One region of the Paraburkholderia sp. OAS925 genome, then DNA from elsewhere that is predicted to be linked to it. Evidence: riboswitches for the same ligand, from Rfam matches in the RefSeq annotation. Region 1 holds a riboswitch; each other region holds the start of a gene.
The links. Region 1 has a riboswitch for cobalamin ahead of cobA (uroporphyrinogen-III C-methyltransferase). Riboswitches for the same ligand answer to the same signal wherever they lie in the genome.
Positions count from the first base shown of each region.

Region 2: linked by a shared signal. The riboswitch ahead of cobG (precorrin-3B synthase) and the one ahead of cobA (uroporphyrinogen-III C-methyltransferase) in region 1 are both predicted to bind cobalamin.
Region 3: linked by a shared signal. The riboswitch ahead of ABIE53_RS06040 (TonB-dependent receptor domain-containing protein) and the one ahead of cobA (uroporphyrinogen-III C-methyltransferase) in region 1 are both predicted to bind cobalamin.

Region 1 covers NZ_JBEUNO010000002.1:2,538,547-2,546,424, forward strand. Annotated here, with positions in the region: gene cobN (cobaltochelatase subunit CobN) at 1-2,185, opposite strand, end outside; gene cobW (cobalamin biosynthesis protein CobW) at 2,200-3,309, opposite strand; cobalamin riboswitch at 3,477-3,757, opposite strand; cobalamin riboswitch at 3,827-4,070, shown strand; gene cobA (uroporphyrinogen-III C-methyltransferase) at 4,275-4,997, shown strand; gene ABIE53_RS30095 (cobalamin biosynthesis protein) at 4,994-5,425, shown strand; gene cobO (cob(I)yrinic acid a,c-diamide adenosyltransferase) at 5,422-6,024, shown strand; gene ABIE53_RS30105 (cobyrinic acid a,c-diamide synthase CobB) at 6,027-7,325, shown strand; gene bluB (5,6-dimethylbenzimidazole synthase) at 7,309-7,878, shown strand, end outside.
Region 2 covers NZ_JBEUNO010000002.1:2,251,827-2,259,704, forward strand. Annotated here, with positions in the region: gene cobJ (precorrin-3B C(17)-methyltransferase) at 1-1,226, opposite strand, end outside; gene ABIE53_RS28855 (precorrin-2 C(20)-methyltransferase) at 1,223-1,966, opposite strand; gene ABIE53_RS28860 (precorrin-8X methylmutase) at 1,963-2,589, opposite strand; gene cobG (precorrin-3B synthase) at 2,582-4,093, opposite strand; cobalamin riboswitch at 4,177-4,367, opposite strand; partial or broken gene cbiE (precorrin-6y C5,15-methyltransferase (decarboxylating) subunit CbiE) at 4,452-5,669, shown strand; gene ABIE53_RS28875 (cobalt-precorrin-5B (C(1))-methyltransferase) at 5,710-6,798, shown strand; gene ABIE53_RS28880 (cobalt-precorrin-6A reductase) at 6,795-7,517, shown strand; gene cobM (precorrin-4 C(11)-methyltransferase) at 7,546-7,878, shown strand, end outside.
Region 3 covers NZ_JBEUNO010000001.1:1,385,758-1,393,635, reverse strand. Annotated here, with positions in the region: partial or broken gene cobT (nicotinate-nucleotide--dimethylbenzimidazole phosphoribosyltransferase) at 1-112, opposite strand, end outside; gene ABIE53_RS06050 (ABC transporter ATP-binding protein) at 146-1,000, opposite strand; gene ABIE53_RS06045 (FecCD family ABC transporter permease) at 997-2,067, opposite strand; gene ABIE53_RS06040 (TonB-dependent receptor domain-containing protein) at 2,095-3,981, opposite strand; cobalamin riboswitch at 4,071-4,409, opposite strand; gene ABIE53_RS06035 (hypothetical protein) at 4,628-4,984, shown strand; gene ABIE53_RS06030 (cell division protein ZapA) at 4,981-5,295, shown strand; RNA gene ssrS (6S RNA) at 5,467-5,648, shown strand; gene ABIE53_RS06020 (EVE domain-containing protein) at 5,734-6,192, shown strand; gene ABIE53_RS06015 (SIMPL domain-containing protein) at 6,369-7,100, shown strand; gene lgt (prolipoprotein diacylglyceryl transferase) at 7,211-7,878, opposite strand, start outside.

The sequences.
Region 1 (7,878 bases):
CGTTGCCGCCTTGCCCATCGCCGACGGGAAAGCGCCCCAGCGCGAGCAACGTATCGCGCCGTTGCACGCCGTGCGGCGATTGACCGAACGTGTGCAACCCGTCGCGAATCTGCGCCTCTTTCAATTCGCAGAGCCACGCATCGACGCGCGTCAACAGCACATCTTCATCGTCCTCGCCGTTCGGCTCCGACAGGCTCAGCTCTTCATGCAGCCTATGTTCTACGATGGTCGCGAGAATCGTGCGCCGCAACAGCTTCGAGCGGCGCGGATCGACCATCAATGCTTCATAGTATTCATCGACCTGGCGCTCGAGATCCTGCAGCGGCCCATAGCTTTCCGCGCGCGTGAGCGGCGGCATCAGGTGATCGACGATCACCGCCTGCGCACGGCGTTTCGCCTGGCTGCCCTCGCCTGGATCGTTGACGATGAACGGATACAGATGCGGCATCGGCCCGAGAATCAGATCGGGCCAACAGGTATCGCTCAATGCGACGCTCTTGCCCGGCAGCCATTCCAGGTTGCCATGCTTGCCGACATGCACGATTGCGTCGATGCCGAACTGATGACGCAGCCAGAAATAGAACGCCAGGTACGCATGCGGCGGCACCAGCTCGGCGTCGTGATAGCTCGCGTAATCGCCCTGGTCACGTGAACGCGACGGCTGAATGCCGACGAACACATGACCGCAGCGCCAGCCCGAAATCATGAAACGGCCGCGCCGCACGGTCGGGTCCTGGTCCGGCGAGCCCCAACGCGCGTTCAGCGCATCGCGCGTCTGAGCAGGCAGCGCATTGAAATGCGCGAGGTAGTCGCCAAGCGCAAAGCTTTGCAAAGCGGGCCGCAGATCGCGCACGACGGGATCGTTCGTCACGCCTTCGGTCAGCTTCTTCAGCAGCGCGTCGCCGTTTTCTGGCACGTCGGCCACGCGATAACCTTCGTCGCGCAGCATCGACAGAATGCCGACCACCGACGCCGGCGTGTCGAGCCCGACGCCATTGCCGATGCGTCCCTCGCTCATCGGATAGTTCGCGAGAATCAGCGCGAGCTTCTTCTCGGCGTTGTCGAGCGAACGCAGCCGGCACCAGCGGCGGCTCAGTTCAGCGAGAAAACGCACGCGCTCGAGATCCGGCTGATAGCGGACCACGTCGACTTCCGTATGCGGACAACGATAGGCGAGTCCCTTGAAACTGATCGCGCGCGTGATGATGCGGCCGTCCACTTCCGGCAGCGCGATATGCATCGCGATGTCGCGCGAATTGAGACCCTGGTTGTCCTTCACCCAGTCGTCGCGATTGCCGCCGCTCAGGATCACTTGCAGCACCGGCGCATCGCCTGCGAGCGCGAGCGGCTCTGGATCGTCGATCGCAGACGCGGCGAACGCAGTGGTGTTGAGCACGAGTGCGGCGTCATGTTGCGCGCACAACGACTGCACGACTTCGCGGCTCATCGCATCTTTTAGCGACGTGATCGCGATCGGCAGCGGGTTCATGCCTTCTGATTCGAGCGCGTCGATCAGCGCATCGAACACCGCGGTATTGGCCGCCTGAAGATGCGCCTTGTAGAACAGAATCGCGGCAACGGGCGCGGCATGCCGCCAGCGCGCCTGCCAGTCGGCGATAGTCGGCGTATCGCATGCGGGATGGTAGAGCGACGCGGCAGGCAACGCGCGCGGCGGCGCCGGTTCGCGTCCCCATCCTAAAGCGCGATGCGCGATGCAGCGCAGGAACGCCTCGGCGTTTTGCGGCCCGCCTTCGCGCAGATAGCGCCACAGTTGATGGCATAGATCCGCATCGGCGGTACTACGTGCGAGCAGGTTCGGATCTTCCTGGAGATCGCCGGAAAACATCGCGAGCGTCTGCTGTTTGCGCTCCGCAAGCGCGACCACCTGCTCGATGCCGTATGGCCAGTACGCCTCGCCGCCAAGATGATCGACCACGACGACGCGCGCATGTTGCAACACGTCTTCGACGTAAAAGTCCACGGAGGCAGGCTGCCGCAGATACGTGACATTCGCGAGGCGCACGCTCGGAAAGCCGTCGCCGAGACGGGGAAACACGCTCGCGAGCAACGACAGCGTCGTATCCGCGGAACTCAGAATGACGATGTCCGCGGGCCGCTGATCAATGCGGATCACGCCTTGCGTATCGTCGACGAAACCGCCCGGCGTGGTGCGCAGCAGATGCATGTGTCTATACCTGCTTACGTCTGTTGCGCGGCGACAGCGGCTGCGACGCCGAGCGCGGCGTCGAACGCGCGTTGCAGCGCAGCCTGGTCGAGGTCTTCACCGATCAGCACGAAGCGGCTTTCGGCGCCTTCGCCTAGTTCTTCCAGTTCACCTTGCTGCCAGCGTCGATCGAAATAACTATCGAAGCGCCGGCCCACGCCTTGAACGACGAGCCGCATCGGCGCGCCCGGCAACGCCGCGAAACCCTTCACGCGATAAATCGTGTTGTTTTCCACGAGTCCTTGCAGCGCGGCGATCACCGCTTCACGCGACTGTGCCTTTGCATTCACGACCACCGAATCGAACTCATCGTGATGATGATTGGCGTCGTCGGCCGAACCGTGGTGATCGTGGCGCAAGTGAATCGTTTCCTCCGACGCCGCTTCAAGCCCGAACAACGCATGCAGATCGAGCTCGCCTTTATGCGCGCGCACGATCTTCACCTGCGGCGGAATTTCGGCGCGAATCACGGCTTCGACCGCGTTCTGGCCTGCTTCGTCGAGCAGATCGGTCTTGTTCAGAATCACCAGATCCGCAGCCGACAACTGATCCTCGAACAATTCGTGCAGCGGCGACTCATGGTCGAGATTCGGATCGGCCTTGCGTTGCGCGTCGACGGCAAGCGGGTTTTCGGCGAATTGGCCGCTTGCCGCAGCGGGTCCATCGACGAGGGTAATCACCGCATCCACCGTGAAACTGTTCTTGATCTGCGGCCAGTTGAACGCCTGCACGAGCGGCTTCGGCAACGCGAGCCCCGACGTTTCGATCAGCACATGGTCGATCTGCTCGCGGCGCTCGACGAGCTTTTCCATCACCGGAAAGAACTCTTCCTGGACCGTGCAGCACAGGCAACCGTTCGCCAGTTCATACAATTGGCCTTCGGTCTCGACGCCGTTTTCATCGCAACCAATGCCGCAACCTTTGAGGATTTCGCCGTCTATGCCGAGCTCGCCGAACTCGTTGACGATCACCGCAATGCGCTTGCCGCCCGCATTCCGAAGAATGTGCCGCAGCAACGTGGTCTTGCCGCTGCCGAGAAAGCCCGTGACGATGGTGACGGGAATCTTGCGCATCTGAACTTGCATGGTGAGTCCATCCGTGAGAGTTGCATCTGCTGGCCGGCCGAATCACACGCTTTCGCGCATGACGTCGCATCGCAAAACGCGGGAACGCACGACGGCCTTGCCGCTACACCAGGGAAACGCAGAATACGGGTATGAGGTCATGAGCGCAGCGCCGCTTCCCCGCGGCGTTCGCCCTTCGTGTTCCGGCCGGTATCCGGGCTGGCGAAAGCGCCGCTTCCCCTTCCCGGACGAGTGATTTCTCGCCCAGTGGTGATATGCCGACGCGGCCTTGCGCGTGGACATCGAAGCCGGCTCCGCGGCGCCATGCAAACCGCCATGACGTCGCTTTTCGCTTACCGTTGCGGGGGCAGCACAGGTTGACCCGATCCATGCGAGGCGGGCGCCCTGTTTCCCGTTTAACTGCATGCGCACGAGCGCGCACACGAGCACCAGAAGTGCGTGCGAGTGTAGGCCGCGCGCCTTGCGCCGTCAAGAAAACGCAAGCCCGGCGCGCTTATCGGACGGGCTTGCCGTGTGCTATCGTATGCGCGCGTCTGGTGCCCGCACATGCGCTCGCGTGTGCAGTTAAACGGGAAACAGGCAGCGCGCTTGCGCTCAACCTGTGCTGTCCCCGCAACGGTAAGCGACCGGCGGCGCGATTATTTTTTGCGCCGCACATGCGTTTTCAGTGCCACTGTCCAGCACATTCGAATGAATGTGGGCGGGAAGGCAAAGCGCGTGAGGCCGCCAGCCCGGATACCGGCCAGACGCGGAGGCGGCCGTGCGTTCTCAACGTCACGCCGCCGGCCGCCGGAATCCGCGAGGGACGGATGTGAAGGCGCTCAAGCACGACTTAGGGAAGCGGTCTGCAATCCGCGTTTGCTGTCGTGCGCGAATGCACAGTTTCGAATGACTTCAATCTCCATCACATTGCGTGTATGTCGACGCTGCGCGATTGCATGTGCGCCGACGCGGCGCATGCCGCGATGAAACGCGCATGGCTGATCGGCGCAGGCCCCGGCGACGTCGAACTGATGACGCTGAAGGCAACCCGCGCGCTCGCGCAAGCCGACGTGATACTCGTCGACGATCTGGTGAACCCCGACGTGCTGCAATTTGCGCGCGCCGATGCGTGCATCGTGTATGTCGGCAAGCGCGGCGGTCATCCGTCGACGCCGCAACACGGCATCGTCGAACAAATGCTCGCGCATCTGAACGAAGGGCGCAGCGTCGCGCGACTCAAAGGCGGCGATCCCTTCGTGTTCGGCAGAGGCGGCGAAGAGCAACAGGCACTGCATGCCGCGGGCGTCGATGTCGAAATCGTCAGCGGCATCACGGCCGGCATTGCGGCGCCGGCGGCCATCGGCATTCCGGTCACGCACCGCGATCATGCGCAAGGCGTCGTGTTCGTGACCGGCCACGGCGCGGGCACGAGCGAGCCGGATTGGGCCGCGCTCGCCGCCACGCGCATGACGCTCGTCATCTATATGGGCATGCGGCGGCTAAACGACATCGTCGGCGCGTTGCTGGCAGCGGGCATGTCGGCACAGACTCCGTGTGCCGCGATCGAATCCGCAACGCGCCCCGAGCAGCGGCATGCGCTCGCGACACTCGGTGATTTCGCCGATGCCGTCGCGCGCGCGGGACTCGGCTCGCCCGCAATCGTGGTGATCGGCGGCGTGGCGTCGCTGGCGAAGGATGTCCGATGAAAACGCTTAGCGTGGGCATCGGTTGCCGCTTGCAGACGTCGGCGGAAGAAATCGAAAACGCTGTGCGCGCAGCGCTCGGCTCGCATGCGTTCGAAGACATCGCGGCCGTCGCCTCGATCGAGACAAAAGCGCAAGAACCCGGCTTGCTCGCGTTCTGCGCGCGCCACGGGTTGCCGCTGCAATTCTTCACTCGTGCGCAGATCGCCGCGCTGCATGTCGCCGAGCCCTCGGCGGCCGCGCGCGAGCATCTCGGCGTCGACGGCGTCTGCGAACCTTGTGCGTTGCTTGGCGCGTCGATCCACGCTGCTGCTCAAACGCCCTATCTCGTCGCTCGCAAAACCGTCCACGCGGACGTCACCGTGGCGATTGCATCGACCGAACACGCGCTGCCGCGCAGCGCCACCTTCACTGACCAGGACCTTCCATGAAGACCGATCCCGAATCGCATCAACGCATGACCGAACGCCGGCGCGAAGGCCACGAAAAGAAGCAGGCCAACGCGACCGTCGAAAAGGGTCTGCTGATCGTCAACACCGGCACCGGCAAAGGCAAGACGACCGCTGCGTTCGGCATGGCCGTGCGCGTGCTCGGCCACGGCATGCGTCTTGGCGTCGTGCAGTTCATCAAGGGCGCGCTGCATACGTCGGAGCGCGACTTTCTCGGCGCCATCGCCAACTGCGATTTCGTCACGATGGGCGACGGCTACACCTGGAACACGCAGAACCGCGACGCCGACATCGCGACCGCGCGCAAGGGCTGGGACGAAGCGCGCCGGATGATCGAAAGCGGCGACTATCAGATGGTGATCCTCGACGAGCTGAACACCGTGCTCAAGTACGAGTACCTGCCGCTCGACGAAGTGCTGTCCGTGATCGCCGCGCGTCCAGAGATGCTTCATGTGGTCGTGACGGGCCGTCATGCGCCCGAGGCGCTGATCGAAGCCGCCGACCTCGTCACCGAAATGCGCATCGTCAAGCATCCGTATCGCGAGCAAGGCGTGAAAGCGCAGCGCGGCGTGGAGTTCTGAACGTGCCCGCCTGCCCCGCGCTCTTCATCAGCGCGCCCGCGTCGGGCCAGGGCAAGACCACGATCACCGCGGGTCTTGCGCGCTACCATCGGCGGCTCGGGCGGCGCGTGCGTGTCTTCAAGACCGGGCCCGACTTTCTCGATCCGATGATTCTGGCGCACGCGAGCGGCGCGCCGGTGTTGTCGCTCGATCTGTGGATGGTCGGTCAGGACGCGTGCCGCAATCTGCTTGCCGAGGCGGCGGCCGAAGCCGATCTGATCCTGATCGAAGGCGTGATGGGTCTGTTCGACGGCACACCGAGCAGCGCCGATCTCGCGAGCGCTTTCGGGGTGCCCGTGCTCGCCGTCATTTCTGCGAAGGCGATGGCGCAGACCTTCGGCGCGGTCGCGTTCGGGCTCGCGAATTTCAGGCCGCACGTGCCGTTTCATGGCGTGCTCGCTAACCGCGTCGGCTCGGCGCGTCACGCGCAGATGCTGCAAGAAGCGTTGCCACCGACGCTGCGCTGGTGCGGCCACCTCGCAGCAAGCGATGAAATCGAATTGCCCGACCGTCACCTCGGCTTGCATCAAGCGGCCGAAATCGACGACCTCGACGCGCGCCTCGAACGCGCCGCCGATGCGCTCGCCGATACGGCGTTAGCCGACCTGCCGCCCGCCGTCGAATTCGGCGCGCCCACGCCGCTGGCGCTGCCGCCGCTTCTGCAAGGCAAGGAGATCGCCATTGCGCGCGACGCAGCGTTCTCGTTCATCTATCCGGCCAACGTCACGCTGCTGGAAGCACTCGGCGCGCGCGTGCAATACTTCTCGCCGCTCGCCGACGAGCCGTTGCCCGCGGGCACGGACGCTGTGTATCTGCCCGGCGGCTACCCCGAACTGCACGCGGCGGCGCTCGCCGCCAACATGCGCAGCGCCGCTGCGGTCCGCGCGCATGTGGCAAACGGCAAACCGCTCGTCGCCGAATGCGGCGGCATGCTGTATCTGCTCGATCGACTCACCGACACGCAAGGCGTCAGCACGCCGATGCTCGGCCTGCTGCCCGGCCACGCGACGATGCAAACGCGTTTCACCGCGCTCGGCATGCAGCAGATCGACAGCCTGCATGGCGTGATGACCGGTCACACGTTTCACTACTCGAAGGTGAGCACCGCGTTAGTGCCGCTGCGCTCGGCCACGCGGCCTCAAGGCGATGCGCCCGGCGAGGCGCTATATCGCGCCGGCTCCATCGTCGCAACTTATATGCACGCTTACTGGCCCTCCAACCCGGCTTTCGCGGCCGCTCTCTTCAATGGCCAAGCCTTTTAACGACGCCGACCGCGATGCGGTCTATCGCGCGATCCACGAACGCCGCGACATGCGCCATTTCGTGCGCGATCCCGTCGATGCCGCCGTGTTGCAGCGTCTCCTCGACGCCGCGCATCACGCGCCGAGCGTCGGCTTCATGCAGCCGTGGCGGATCGCGCGCATCACCGATCCCGCGTTGCGCGCCGCGCTGCATGCAACCGTCGAAAGCGAACGGCTTGCCACCGCCGACGCGCTCGGCAAACGCCGCGAAGAGTTCATGAAGCTGAAAGTGGAAGGCATGCTGGAATGCGGCGAGCTGCTCGTGATGGCGCTGATGGACGGCCGCGAGCGGCACGTTTTCGGCCGACGCACGTTGCCGGAGATGGATCTCGCGTCAGTCGCGTGCGCGATCCAGAACATGTGGCTCGCCGCGCGCGCGGAAGGCCTCGGCATGGGCTGGGTGTCGCTCTTCGACGTCGATGCGGTACGCCGGCTTCTGCATATGCCCGAAGGCGCGCGGCCGGTCGCGATACTGTGTCTTGGGCACGTCGACCGGTTCTATAGCGAGCCGATG
Region 2 (7,878 bases), 290 kb from region 1:
GCCATCGCGAACACGCCGGGGTCGCCGGACGACACCATCACCACCGAGCGTCCCTCGCTCGCGAGTTCGAATGCATGGCGCGCGCGCTGCATTTCCTCGCGGTTGTCGGTCGCGTGCACACGCTGGTCGGCGCGCAGCGGGCCGGCCATTTTCACGTAGGTCTCGTAGCCGAGGATGTCGGTGGCTTCGTCGAGCGCGTCCCGGGCGGCGGGCACCATGAGATCGGCGCTGCCGGGGCCGAGGCCGATCACCGTTAGGCGGCCGCGCGCACGGCCTATCGTGTGGGGATCGATGGCCAAAGGCGATAGGGCGAGCGCGACGCCTTGGGCGTGGTCGTCGTTGAGCGTTTCGTAAGGGATGCGCAATGCGGCGTTTAAGAGCTTGTGTGGCAGGCTCGCCGATGAGCGGTCGTCTGCGGAACGAGGTTCGACAAAACGCAGCGGCACGTTCAGGCTTGCGGCGGCTTCGGCCAACGCCGCGTGCGCCATATCTTCCGACGACGCCACCAGCGCCGCGAGCGAAAGCGGAGCGAGGCCGTGCGCCTGAAGCGAAGCGCGCACGCGAGCGACAATCTCCGACGCTTCTCCCAACGCCACCGCCGCCACCACGCTGCGTGGATGAATCACAAGCTCATCCTCGCGCCCATTCCACGCGTGCGGCGTCACGCGAATCGCGAGCCGCGCGGATGCGGAGCGCGGCAGTTGCGCGTCGTCGAGCCACGGCGCGTCGCCTTCGACGCGCGTGCTTTCGCCCGCCAGCAGATCCGACACGAAGCGCTTGCCCTGGCCTGGATCGGCGAGCGCGTAGCCTTCGGGCGGATTCAGCACGCAGGTGCCGAACCTCAGTTCTCCGCTCGTCGTGATGGCGGGCGACACACCGAGCGCGGCCGCGATGTCGCGCGCCATCACGTTGACGCCGGCAAGGCCGCCGAGCAGCGGCACGACCGCGCTGCCGTCTTCGGCGACGGCCAGCACCGGCGGCTCCGCGCCCTTGTTCGACAAGAGCGGCGCGACGCAGCGAATCACGATGCCGGCCGCGCACAGCGCGATGATCGGCGTGCCGCGCGCGTACAGCTCGCGCAGATGCGCGCCGAGTTCGCTATAAGCGACGTCGGCCTGCACGCGTCCTTGCAGCGCATGCACCTGCGAACCGGCCGTGAGCGCCTGAATGCGCCGCGCCGTGTCCAACGCGCCCACGCCCAGAATCACGATGGCGGGCGGCATCATCCTTGCCATTTTTCCCCCGGCACGACGAGCAGCGAGAAATACGGCGACGCCATCGGATCGACTTCGGCGAGCGGCACGATGCGCTGATTGCCCATCGTCGCGCGCTCGACGTACAGCGCGCGATGCGCGAGGCCGAGATCGCCGAGCACGCGCCGCACCTTGTCGAAGTTGCGGCCGAGTTTCATCACAACGGCGGCGTCGGCATCGGCGAGACGGCGGCGCAGTTCGTCTTCGGGCAGCACGCCCGACAGCACCGACAGGCTCTGGTTGCGATAGACGAGCGGCGCCCCGAGCACGGCCGCGCCGCCGAGCATCGAGCACACGCCCGGCACGACCTCGCTCTCGTAGCGCGCGGCGAGCCGGTCGTGCAGATACATATACGAGCCGTAGAAAAACGGATCGCCTTCGCAGATCACCGCGACGTCGCGCCCCGCGTCCAGATGTCCGCCGACGATCTGCGCGGCCGTGTCGTAGAAATCCGCGATGATCGCTTCGTACGAAAGCGGCGGCTCGAGCGCCTCCGTTGTCACCGGATAGACGAGCGGCAGATGCTGCTGCGCGTCGTGCAAATGCGCCTCGATGATGCTGAACGCGTTGCCCTTCTTGCCCTTCGCGACGAAGTACGCGACCACCGGCGCGGCCTTCAGGAGACGCAGTGCTTTGAGCGTGATGAGTTCGGGATCGCCCGGACCCACGCCGAGTCCGAAGAGACGCCCTGCACGTTGCGGCGCGGCGGTCATTCGACCTCCGTCGCCAGCGCGTTGACCGCGGCGGCGGCCATCGCGCTGCCGCCGCGGCGGCCATGCACGACGACATACGGCACGCCGCGGCTGTCGCCCGCGAGCATGGCTTTCGATTCCGCCGCGCCGACGAAGCCGACCGGAAAGCCGAGAATCAGCGCGGGTTTCGGCGCGCCGGCATCGAGCATGTCGAGCAGATGAAACAGCGCGGTCGGCGCATTGCCGATCACGACGACGCTGCCCGCAAGACGCGGACGCCACAATTCGAGCGCGGCGGCCGAGCGCGTGTTGCCGAGTTCGCGCGCGAGGTCCGGCACCGCTTCGTGCGTGAGCGTGCAGATCACGTCGTTGTTCGCGGGCAGGCGCGCGCGCGTGATGCCTTGCGCGACCATGCCGGCGTCGCAGAGAATCGGCGCACCTTGCGCGAGCGCGAGACGCCCCTCCGTGCCGGCATTCGGCGAGAACGCGAGATCGCCGATCACGTCGACCATCCCGCACGCGTGGATCACGCGCACCGCGAGCTTTTCGAGGTCGGCGGGGATGCGCGACAGATCGGCTTCGGCGCGGATCGTTGCGAAGGATTGGCGATAGATCTCCTGACCGTCGCGAATGTAATCAAGCATCGGTATCACTCATTTGAGTCGGGCATTCTGGTCGTGCGCCCTGGGCGTGCGTCTGTCCGGCTTGGGCGAGTTGCGCGAGGGTGTCGGCGGCTTGTGCGATCGTCAGTCGGCGCGCGACGCATTCGCCGAAACCCGGCTGTGCGTCGCGCCGGTAAAGATCGTAGAGGCCGGGCGCCGCGGCAAGCAGCGTGAACGGCGCGCAATGCGCGGCGGCGCAGGAGCGCGGGCAGCCGCTCAGGTGTACGTCGACGCCCGCGGGCAGGCGCTTCGCGAGCGCGAGCGCGTCGGCTTTGGTATCCGCGAGACTTTTTGCACAGCCGGTGGAACCGGCGCACGCGATGAGGCGTGAAGCGGGGTCGTTGCGATCGCATGCAAAGCCCAGCGTTTTTAGCGCGGCAAGCACGGCGGGCACGGCATGTGTGGCGATGTCGGGCAGTAGAACGCTTTGCCACGGCGTGATGCGTAGCGCGCCGTTCGCGTGTTGCCGCGCCAGCGAAGCGAGGCCATGCAGCGCGGTTGCGTCGATGCGGCCGAGCAGCGGTTGACCGCCGACGTGCCACGTTCCCGCGATACGCTGCGCGTGAGCGCCGACGCGCAGCGTGGCATCGGCGGGCGTGCTGCGCTGCCACTCGGCGAGCGCTGCGTCGCGTGCCAACGGGAAATCGACGTAGGTTTGCGCGTGTCGCAGGATTGCGTCGGCGGAATGTTCGGCGAGCAGCTGACGCATGCGGGTCGTGTCGGAGTCGGCGGCGAGATCGAGAAACGTATGCAGCAGCGCCCGCACCAGCGCCGGAACTTGCGACGGCAGCACGGCGGCGAGTGCGCCTGCATCAATCGTCGCCGAATTCGTCGCAGCAACCGGTGGACAACCGGCGAGGCCGAACACGAAGCGGATCTCGCCGGAACCATCCTGCGATGCCGCGAGCCACACGTCATGCGGATGATCGAGCCGCGCAAGACGCTCGCCGCCGTCGACGAGCAGTGCGAATTTCGGCGACAGCGCCGCAAAACGCGCGTCGCTTTGCAAGAGCGCGAGCAAAGTCGTGCAAAGCGGCCTTGTGTCGAAAAGCGCGGAGGGGTCGCGCCCTGCGGCAGGGCTGATCATCACGTTGCGGATGTCGTCGGCGGCTGAAGCGGTGAGGGCGGCGGAAGACCTGGTGTCGGCTTTTTCTTCAGAAGAAGTAGAAGCCTCCGCCAAAGGCCCAAGCCCCGCATCGACCAACGCCGCAATCAACGCCGCTTCCTCGCCGCCACGAACGCCGCGCAGTTGCAGATTCGCGCGGTTCGTCAACTCGATCACGCCCGCCGCGTGCCGCGTGCTCGCATCCGCGATTGCGTGGGCCTGAGCCGCGCTCAGTTCGCCGCCCGGCAGCTTGATCCGGCAGATGCCGCCGTCGCGCGCGGCGACGATCCGCAGGAGCCCCGGACACGCCGAGGGCCGCAGCGCGAAAGCCGCGTCAGGCAATACAGTGGAGGAGGGAGAAGCTCGATTCAAGACGGACACCGCGGTTAGCGTCGCGCGACGGCCCGAGCAAGCGATAAAGCGGCTTGGCTGCGGCATCGGTACACCCCGCCCGATGTTGGCTGGCACGAACAGTCTCGCCGGCAGGTCTCCTGGCTCGCAGGTCGTCGTCCGCCGCGGCCTTCCCGGTCGAACCAGTGGCGCTTAGCGCAGGCGGACTCGCTGCATACAGTTGCGGGGGCAGCCGCAGCGGCGATGGTTTCCCCGCTGTGTTCCCTCTTAGGCCCCGAAGGGCACCGGCGGCTGTATTATGCCTTTTTTCGGATAGCACAACGAGGCTGGACGCTTTGACCGGCGTGGCGCAGCGCATTGTTTTGAGAGACATCATGAGGAAGGATGCATGCCGGCGTGGCTGACGGTAGTGGGCATCGGCGACGACGGCTTCGCCGGTTTGGGACGGCCCGCGCGGCGTGCGTTGCTGGAGGCGTCGGCGATTTACGGCGGCGAGCGTCATCTGTCGATGCTGCCGGCGCGGCTCGCCGCGCGCCGCGCCGCGTGGCCGCGTCCGTTCGATCTCGCGCCGTTGCTCGCCGAGCGCGGCCGCTCCGTCTGCGTGCTGGCGAGCGGCGATCCGATGCTGTTCGGCGTCGGCGCGACGCTGGCCAGGCAGTTGCCGGCCGACGAGTTGCGCGTGCTGCCCGCACCTTCGTCGTTATCGCTGGCCGCCGCCCGGCTTGGCTGGCCGTTGCAGGATGCGGCCGTCGTGTCGCTGGTCGGCCGGCCGCTGCCGACGCTGAATGCGCATCTGCGTGACGGCGCGCGCGTGTTCGTGCTGAGCGCGGACGGCGGCACGCCCGCGGCGCTCGCCGCGCTGCTGAACGCGCGCGGCTTCGGCGCGACGCGCATGACCGTGCTCGAACATCTCGGCGGCGACGCGGAGCGGCGCATCGACGGCCGCGCGGATCAGTGGTCCGCGCGCGACGTTGCCGCGCTGAACCTGATCGCGCTCGAATGCCGCGCGACGGATGGCGCGCCGCGTCTGCCGCTCACTTGCGGCTTGCCCGATGACGCGTTTCGCCACGATGGCCAGTTGACCAAACGCGATGTGCGCGCGATCACGCTCGCGCGCCTCGCCCCGACGCCCGGCGAATTGCTGTGGGACGTGGGCGCGGGCAGCGGCTCGATCGGCATCGAATGGATGCGCGCGCATCCGGCTTGCCGCGCGATTGCCATTGAAGCGCACGCGGAGCGGCAGCGCTTTATCGAACACAATCGCGACGCGTTGGGCGTGCCGGGTCTGCAACTCGTCGCGGGCCGCGCGCCTGAAGCACTCGACGGGCTGCCGACGCCGGATGCGGTGTTCATCGGCGGCGGCGTGACGGTGCCGGGTGTACTCGACGCGTGCTGGGCGAGTCTGCGCGACGGCGGCCGGCTGGTCGCCAACGCCGTGACGTTGCAAGGCGAGGCGGCGCTTGCCGCATGGCGCGAACAGCATGGCGGCACGCTGACGCGCATTGCGCTTGCCGATGCACAACCGCTCGGCGGATTCGATACGTGGCGGCAGGCGCTGCCGATCACCTTGCTCGATGTGGTGAAGTCTTCAAGCGCCGAGCGCGCTGCAAGTCGCCCACAGAGCCCGAACGCTCCGCCTGACCGCGATGCGCGACGAGACCGCCGAACAACCCGCGCCGCTGCGCAGCGGCTACACGACAGGCAGTTGCGCCACCGCGACGTCGCTGGCGGCGGCGCGTCTGCTGCTCGCGGGCGTGGTCAGCGACATCGCCGAAATCGTGTTGCCGAAGGGCCAGCATGTGCCGATGCCGCTCGTGTTCTGCCGCCTGACCGACGACGGCGCCGAGGCCGGCACGATCAAGGACGCCGGCGACGATCCCGACGTCACGCACGGCGCCGTGGTGTTCGCGCGCGTGCGCCTCGTCGCGGAAGCGGGCGTGGTGTTTCGCGCCGGACCGGGCGTGGGCACCGTCACGCGCGCCGGACTGACGCTCGCGGTCGGCGAGCCCGCGATCAACCCCGTGCCGCGTCAGATGATGACCGCGCACCTCGCCGAACTCGCCGCCGAGCACGGCTATCGCGGCGGCTTCGAAGTGACGATCGGCGTCGAGGGCGGCGAAGCGCTCGCGCTCAAGACGATGAACCCGCGGCTCGGCATTCTCGGCGGGCTGTCGATTCTGGGCACGACCGGCATCGTGCGCCCGTTCTCGTGCTCGGCGTATATCGCGTCGATTCATCAAGGCATCGACGTCGCGCGCGCGAACGGCTATACGCATGTCGCCGCCTGCACCGGCAACGCGAGCGAAGACGCGATGCGCGCGCATTACGGCTTGCCCGACATCGCGTTGATCGAAATGGGCGATTTCGTCGGCGCGGTGCTCAAGCATATGAAGCGCGCGCCGGTCGAGCGGCTGAGCATTTGCGGCGGCTTCGGCAAGCTGAGCAAGCTCGCGGCGGGCCACCTCGATCTGCATAGCCGCAACTCGAGCATCGACCTCGAACGGCTCGCCGCATGGGCCGCCGAACACGGCGCGAACGACGCGTTGCAGGCCGCGATTCGCGCGGCCAACACGAGTCAGCAGGCCGTCGCGCTCGCGCATGCGCAACAGGTGCCGCTCGCCGACATCGTCTGCGAACATGCGCTTCGCGTGGCGCGCGAGATCGTGCCGCCGCAGGTGAGCGTCGAGACATTCGCGATCGACCGCCAGGGCAATCTGATCGGAGCGGCGCGATGACGCGGGTTCTGCTGCTCGGCGGCACCGGCGACGCGTTGCGCATCGCGCGGCAGCTTGCTGCGCACGACGTCTACAGTCTTGCCGGACTCGGCAAGGTGCCCGACGATCTGTGCTGCGCAGTGCGCGTGGGCGGCTTCGGCGGCAGTGAAGGGATGCAGCGCTATATCGAACAGGAAGCGATCGGCCTCGTGATCGACGCGACGCATCCGTACGCGGCGCAAATTAGCTCGAACGCGGCGCAGGCGGCCAGGTCCGCGCGCGTGCCGTGCTGGGCGCTGCGCCGGCCCGCCTGGCAGCCGCAAGCCGGCGACGACTGGCGCATGGTCGCTGACTGGGACGAACTCACGGCGGCGCTGGCGCCATTCGCGCGGCCGCTCTTCACGCTTGGACGCGAACCGCTCGCGCATCTCGACGAGATTCCCGCGCATCAGTTCTGGTTCGTGCGCTGTCTGGACTCGCACGCCGATACCGCACGCGCCCGCGTACTCGCAGCGCGCGGACCGTTCACGCTGGAAGGCGAACGCGCGCTGTTCGCGCTGCAACGCTTCGACGTGCTCGTCAGCAAGAATAGCGGCGGCAGCGCGACCGAGGCGAAGCTCGAAGTCGCACGCGAGCGCCGCTTGCCGGTTGTGATGCTGCGCCGGCCGTCATTGCCCGCGGTGGATCGCGAGTTTGACAGCGCCGCCAGTTTGCTCGAAGCGCTGCCTCGGTCGCACTGAATGGTCTGCATCAATCATGGAGCTTTGAATGACGGTGTTTTTTATCGGCGCGGGTCCTGGGGACCCCGAACTAATCACGGTGAAAGGGCAGCGCCTCGTGCGTCGTTGTCCGGTGATTCTGTATGCGGGTTCGCTGGTGCCGGCTGCGGTGCTGGAAGGACATTCGGCGGTCGAGGTCGTCAACACCGCCGAGCTCGATCTCGATCAGATCGTGGCCTTGCTGAAACGCGCACACGATAAAGGCCAGGACGTGGCGCGCGTGCATTCGGGCGATCCGTCGTTGTATGGCGCGATCGGCGAACAGATTCGCAGACTGCGCGAACTCGCGATTCCCTACGAGATCGTGCCGGGCGTGACGGCG
Region 3 (7,878 bases), on a different contig from region 1:
GACTGCCGGGCGGCTTCGTCTTCGTATCGATGATGTGCTGAAGCTCGGCGCGCAACGTCTCATCGAGCGGTTCAACTTCGGACAATGCGGACAAGCCTGGCGTGGAAGTCATGAGTTCGTGAAGATAGATGATGTTGTGGTCTGGCTACCGGCTTGCCGATGTGTCATGAACCGAAGACGATTCATGACGTGAACGCGGCGCGGGAATCAGTGCTTCGTGCTCGCCATCGCGGATCAGTATCAGCGGATAGCCGAATACGCGGCTCGTCAACGCGGGCGTCAGTACATCGTGGGCGGGACCCGCATAGGCAGCGCCCGCGCCGTCCAGAAGCAGCGCGTGCGTCGCAAACCGGCGCGCGAGATTCAGGTCGTGACAGGAAAACAGAACCGTGCGTCCCGGCTCGCGTGTCCATTCGCTTAGCGCTTCCAGGCACTCTATCTGATGATGCAAGTCCAGATGCGACAGCGGTTCATCGAGCAGCAACAGCGGCGCTTGCTGGCACAGCACCCCGGCGAGCGAGACACGCTGACGTTCGCCGCCTGAGAGCGACAGCACGTCGCGCGCGGCGAATTCGGTGAGGCCGAGCACATCGAGCGCGGCGTGCGCCGCCTCGCGATCGGCCTCGCGCTCCCAGCCCCAGCCGGTCAGATGCGGAAAGCGGTTGAGCATGACGATGTCGAGCACGCTTGCGCTGAAAGCGTCGGGCGCGCTTTGCGGCATCAACGCGCGACGTTGCGCAAGCTGTTGACCCTGCCAGTGCGCAAGCGGCACGCCGTCGAGTTCGACCTGTCCCGCCGACGGTTGCTTCAAGCCGGCTAACGTCGATAGAAGCGTCGTCTTGCCCGCGCCGTTCGGTCCAGCCACGCACCAGATCTCGCCGGGATAGAACGTATGCGTGAAGGCGTCGAGCAAGGTGCGTGCGCCCGCACGCAACGTCACGCGTTGCGCGCTGAGCGCGGGCTGAGCCTGGTTGGAGGTGTGATGGGAGGCGTGCATCATCGGCGGGCGCGCAGCAGCATCCACAGAAACACCGGCACGCCGATGATCGACGTAATCACGCCGACCGGCAATTGCGCCGGCGCGATCACGAGGCGTGCGATCAGGTCCGCGCCCATCACCGCGACGCCGCCGCCGAGCGCCGCGGCGGGCAGCAGCATGCGCTGGTCGTTGCCGAACGCGAGCCGCAGCACATGCGGCACGACGAGCCCGACGAAGCCGATGGTGCCCGCCGTCGTCACCGCTGCGGCCGCCGCGAGCGAGGCCGCGAGATAGACGCGCAAGCGCAGCGGCATCACCGCCACGCCGAGCGCTTCTGCGACGGCGTCGCCTCGCAAAAGCACGTTCAGACGCGGCGCAACCGGCACGATGACAACTACAACGACCACGAGCGCCGCAAGCGCCGTCCACGGCATCGCATTGCCGTTGAGGTCGCCGGTGAGCCAGAACAGCATGCCGCGCAGACGATTGTCGGGCGCGAGGTTCAGCAGCAACGTGATCAACGCGCCCCAACCCGCCGCGATGACCGCGCCGGTCAACAGCAAACGCGGCGACGTGTCCTGCGGCTCGCCGCGCCACAACTCGCGGCGCGCGAGACCGAGCACGAGCAGAATCGACACGAATGCGCCTGCGAACGCGGACGCATCGACGAGCCACCACGCGCTGCCGGCGATCATCGCGATCAGCGCGAAGCTCGCGGCCCCGCCCGATACGCCCAACACGTAGGGCTCCGCGAGCGGATTGCGCAACAGCACTTGCAAGAGCGCACCGGCCATTGCGAGCAATGCGCCGCACGCGAAACCGGCCAATGCGCGCGGCAAGCGCAGCGTGCGCACGATTTCGCCGGCGAGATCGTCGGAGGCGCTGGCAGAGCCGGACGCGGACGCCGACGCATGCAGCGGCGACAGCGCCTCGATCAAGCGCGCGGGCGCGAGCGAGACGCTGCCCAACGCGAGCGACGCCATCAGCACGACCAGCGCGGCGAGCGCGAGCACGAGCCAGATCGCGGCGGCGCGCTTCGCGGTCATCGCGTGCAATGCGGCGGGCAGGGAACCTGGATGACGGCTCATCGGCGCGCTCTCAACATGGCGCGCGCATCACTGCTGCTGCCAGCCGAGCGTGACATACGCACCGCGCCCCGGCGAGTTATACGAGTAGGCCGTTTCATAGTCCTTGTTCAACAGATTCTGGATTTGCGCGGCCACGTACCAGGCTTTCGTGATGTTGTAGCGCGCGGACAGATTCACGATGCCGTAGCCGCCGAGCTTGCCGCTGCTGTCCTCGCGCGGGCCGCTCACGATCCACTCGCCGCCCACGCGCCACCCCGCGATGCTGCGGTTCACCGTCAAGGACGCGAAGCGCCGCGCGCGCCGCACGAGGTCCACGTCGTTGTCGAGATCGACGGGATTTTGCAGCGTGACCGATGCGCGCACATCGGTCTTGCCCACATGTCCGCTCCACGATCCCTCGAGCCCCTGCACTTTTGCATGCCCCACGTTCTCCGCCAGATAGATGCCCGGCGTGACCTGCTGATAGTCGATCAGATTCGAATAACGCGTCTGGAAAGCACTCAAACGCATCACGCCCAACGCATTCGACGCGTACTGCAGCGCCGCTTCGAGCGAATGGCTGCGCTCGGGCTGAATCGACGGATTGCCGCTTAGCGGATAGTACAGATCGTCGAAGCTCGGCGCGCGAAACGAATCCGAATAGCTTGCGCTCAGCTTCCAATGCGGCGTGATGTCGAACCCATAGCCGAGATAGTAACTGTTCGCTCCGCCGAAATCGGAGTACTGGTCGCGCCGCACGTTGGCCTGGATTTGGTTGCGTCCGAAGCGCGCCGTGTAGCCCGCGAAGACGGAATCGACATGCCGCGTGGGCGCGGCGAACGTATCGGAGTCGAGGCTCTGATCGAGATGCTCGTAGCCCACGCGCAGTTTTTGCTGCGCGGCCAGCGCGAAATCGTTCTGCCACGTGTATTGCCGGTTGTCGGTATCGAAGCGTCCGTTGTAGAGGCCGTTGGTCTTCGATACGCTGCGGTCGTCGCCTTCGGACACGATGAAGTGCGTGGTCCACCAGTCGGTCAGCTTGCCGTTGGCGAACGCGGACACCTGCCGCACTTTCGTGTAGAGGTTGTTCAGATCGGTCGGCGCGCCGTACGCGTTGTCGTAGCTGTTGTTGCCGTTCGACTGCAGATAGCGGACGCCCGCGTCCCATTGGTCGTTGAACTTGTGGCGCAGCGACGCCGAAATGCTCTCGTTCAGATAGCCGTTCGCGTTCGGATTCGCGTTGGGCGCCTCGCTTGGATTCAGCGCTGAAAAGCCGTCGTCTTTCGAGCGCGCGAGCGAAATGCTGAAGGTCGTGCGGCCGTCTTTATCCAATGCGCCGTTCGCGCCCACCTGCTGCGTCTGCGTGTGATAGCTGCCGTAGCCCACAGAGAAATTGAAACGCGGCGGATGCGCGCCGCCGTCTTTCGTGAACACCTGTACCACGCCGCCGATCGCGCCCGAGCCGTATAACGCGGACACGTTGCCGTTCACGACCTCGACGTGATCGATCTGATCGAGCGGAATCTGCGCGATTTGCGCGGTGCCGAGACTCACGGAATCGACGCGCACGCCGTCGATGAGAATCAGCGATTGCGTCGACGACGCGCCGCGCAAATAAAGGCTCGCCGTCGAACCGGGCCCGCCTGTACGCGAGATTTGCGCGCCGGGCGCGAGTTGCAGCAGGCCGGGCAGATCCGTTGCGGTGGTGTCGGCCAGGTCCTGCTGATCGAATAGCGACGTCTGCGGGATCGTATCGGCAAGCGCTTGCGGTCCGCGCTCGGCGGTCACCACGACGGGCGATAAAACAGTGGACGATGCAGTGGACGAAGCGGTGGACGAAGCGTCGGCGTTTGCAGGCGCGGCGGCCTGCGCATGCGCGAGATGGGGCAGCCCGGCAAAAGCGAGCAGCACCGCGCGGGCGATGGGGGACAGCATGAAGTGAGATTTCCCGTGGATGGCGTGCGCGGCCCGCTTCCCCGCAGGCCGTCGCGTAACGAGGCGCGTGCGCTTTTGACAATTCGCGCCGCGCGCCCCTCCCTCTGGCCGGTATCCGGGCTAACGACTTTCGATCCCGCCTTCCCACGCGTGACGCGCAGTGGCACACTCGCGAGTTGAACCGGAACACGCGATGGGGATCGAACTGCAAAAGCGCGAACTGCTGTTCGAAATACGATTCGTACCGCAGCACTGAACTGCGATGAACTGCAGCGAATGCGACGAACTGCAATGCACGCGAAATGCGGTCGCTTACCGTTGCGGGGGCAGCGCAGGTTGGCGCGTTCGGGTAGAACGGCGCGGCCTGCTTCCCGTTTAACTGCGCGCACAATGAAATGCGCGCGGGCACCAGAGTGCGGCCAGTGTATGAGCGCCCTCTGAGTCAGTCAAGAACGCGGGCCGCGAGAGCGATTCATTCGGACAGGGTCGAGCTATTGTCCGACGCGATCTCCGGCACGCGCGTAGTTTCTCTTCTTCAGTCGAAAAAAGGCTGCAAAAAGCGGGGTTGTTACGTCTCGAAACGAGACAAATGTCGGAACGTGCGACATTCCGCGCTAAAATGCGATGTCTTTAGAGGACGCAGCACATGCTCACCGAACTCGAAACACTTTCACAGAATATCGGCAAGCTGATCGCGATCAGCCAGCGCCACAATGAAGCGCGCCTCGCGCTCGAAGAGCAACTCGCGCAGTCGCGCGCCGAAGCCGAAGCTACGCGCACGGAACTTGCGCTGCTGCGCGAGGAACGCGACGCACTGCAAGCGGAGCGCGACGCGCTGTCGGCCAAGATCGACGACGCGCAGGTGCGTCTGAACGCGATCCTCGAAAAATTGCCGCGTGCGCGTGCGCACAACGAGCCGGACAACCAGCTCGATCTGCTCGAGCCCGCTCCGCACGAGGTCGAAACAGAGAGCGACGCCACTCGCCACGGAGAAAATGCATGACGACCAAGCAGATCGAAGTATCGATTCTCGGCGTGCCCTATCGCCTCGCCTGCTCGCCGGAAACGGAAGGCGCGCTGCTTGAAGCAGTCGCGCGAGTCGACGCCGAAATGTCGAAGATCCGCAATAACAGCAACGTGCGCGGCACGGATCGCATTGCAGTCATGGCTGCGCTGTCGCTGGCATCCGAACTGCTTAAGCTGCAAACAAGCGTGCGTCACGGAGAAGCATTTCCCGCTGAAGAAATCCGGCGTACAATGCATCAAATGAACGAGCAACTGGGTACTGTCATCGAGCAGTACAGCGTGCAGTAAGTTGCAAGTAGCATGTTGAGAGCAGTGCGGCCGGTGCTGATACCGGCTGCGGATTCAAACGGAAAGTAAGCAGGCAAGGTTCGTGAAGCATGCACGAACTGCGCGAGGCGAACAGGTCCCCAACGTTTGAGTCAATCGTTTCAGTGTCATCGGTTTTGCTTCATCGGTTTAGCTTCCCTGCCTGGTTCGCCAAGGTCATATATTCCTTGAACCAATGCCATGTGCACGGTTGCGGAAATTTGTAGCACGGGCGTGCGCGTCACTCTGTCTGATGTACCCGAAGTGCTGCTAACTGCGACCAATTCTGAACCCCCGGTTCAGGATGCCGGCCTAGCGGCTAAGGCGGGGACCTTATTTGGAACGGCATCGGACTTGCGTCCGGTGCCGTTTTTGTTTGGGCGCCGTGCTTCTTCAAACCCCTAACGTTCAATTCGATTCATGCGCTACTGGCTAATGAAGTCCGAACCGGACGAAGCAAGCATCGACCATCTCGCCAACGCCGCGCACCGCACGCTGCCGTGGACGGGCGTGCGCAACTATCAGGCTCGCAACTTCATGCGCGATGGCATGCAGATCGGCGACGGCGTGCTGTTCTATCACTCGAGCTGCCCCGAGCCGGGCATCGCGGGGCTTGCTGAAGTTGCGTCCACGGCCTATCCGGACCCCACGCAGTTCGATAGCAAGAGCCCGTATTACGACCCGAAGTCGTCGCAGGAAACGCCGCGCTGGCTGCTCGTCGACGTCGTGTTCAAGAAGAAGATTCCGTTGATTCCGCTCGCGGCCTTGCGCGAGCATGAAGAACTGAAGGACATGCGCGTGCTCGCGAGAGGCAACCGTCTGTCGATCACGCCAGTGACCGAAGCGGAGTGGCGCTTCATCACGACGCGGCTCGTTTGACGTCGCGCGGCCCACGTTGCCGCAACGCTGCAGCAACGTTGAAGCAAAGTTAAATTAGGGAACCAAGCTCAGGTTACGAGCGCCTAACGGACTCGCAAACGGCTTCGGCAAGCGTCGTGCCGTTGCGTCGCGCTCGCCTCGTCGCGCGCAACCCTGTTCAAGCATGGAGTCCAATAATGACGAAACACACCGCACGTGCACTCGCTTTCGCGCTGGTCTGCGCGGCGCCCGCTGCACTCGCGCTCACGCCCGCCGTTGCGCGCGCGCAGAGCGTCGTGCCCTATCAACCGGCCGGCGTGCTGTCGCTGAATGCACAAGCGAGCGCGGACGTACCGCAAGACGTGGTCGACATCACGCTCTTTTACGAGCAGGAAGCGAGCGATCCGTCGGCGCTCACGTCAACGCTGAATCAGCGTGCCGATTCCGCGTTGCAAAAAGCAAAGGGTGTGAGCGGCGTGACCGCGCGCACCGGTTCGTTCTCGATTTATCCGTCGACCGATCGTGACGGGCGCATCTCCGCATGGCGCGGCCGCACGGAGATCGTGCTCGAGTCGCACGACTTCACCGCGGCGTCGAAGCTCGCGGGGCAAATGGCTTCCATCATGCAGGTCGGCAACGTGCAGTTCTCGCTGTCGCCCGCGGCGCAGCGCGTGGCCGAACAGAAGCTCACCGGCGAGGCGATCAAGTCGTTCCGCGAGCAGGCGGCATCGTCCGCGCAGGCGTTCGGCTACAGCGGCTATTCGATCCGCGAGGTCAACGTCGGGCACAACGGCTCGATGCCGCGGCCGGTCATGATGATGAGCGCGCGCGCGATGGGCGCGGACGCGAAAATGGCTGCGCCGGTGCCGATAGAAGGCGGCACGTCGACGGTGACGGTGAATGTGTCAGGCTCGGTGCAGATGAAGTAATACGCTGGCACTTCGCTGGATATTCGGCCAAACAAAAACGCCACGGGCATGCATTGCATCCCGTGGCGTTTTGCTGTCCATCGCGCGCCGAAAAAAACGCGCGCCGCGCGTTACGGCAACGCGTGAGCCGCTTCGCTGCGGCCGCGCCGATACGACCATACCAGCATCGCGATGCCCGCGAGAATCATCGGCAGCGAAAGCCATTGGCCCATCGAGAGACCCATCGCGAGAAGACCGAGGAAGTCGTCGGGCTCGCGTGCGAATTCCACCGTGAAGCGCGCGAGGCCATAGCCGATCAGGAACACGGCGGAAATCGCGCCCATCGGCTTCGGCTTGCGCGAGAAGAAGAACATGACGAAGAACAGCGCGATGCCTTCGAGCGCGATCTCGTACAGCTCCGACGGATGACGCGGCAGCATGTGATATTGCGCGAACACTTCGTTCAGATGCCATTGCGCGGCGAGTTGCGGATGCGCGGCGAGCCACGCGGCGTCGTCGGGCGCGGCGCCGGGAAAGAGCATCGCCCACGGCGCGGACGGGTCGGTCACGCGCCCCCACAACTCGCCGTTGATGAAGTTGCCGAGCCGCCCCGCGGCGAGCCCGGTCGGCACCATCGGCGCGACGAAGTCGGTGACCTGCAGCCACGAGCGTTTGCGCTGATACGCGAACAGCACCATCGCGAACGTCACGCCGAGAAAGCCGCCGTGAAACGACATGCCGCCTTCCCACACCTTGAAGATGTCGAGCGGATGCGCGAGGTAAAAGCTCGCCTTGTAGA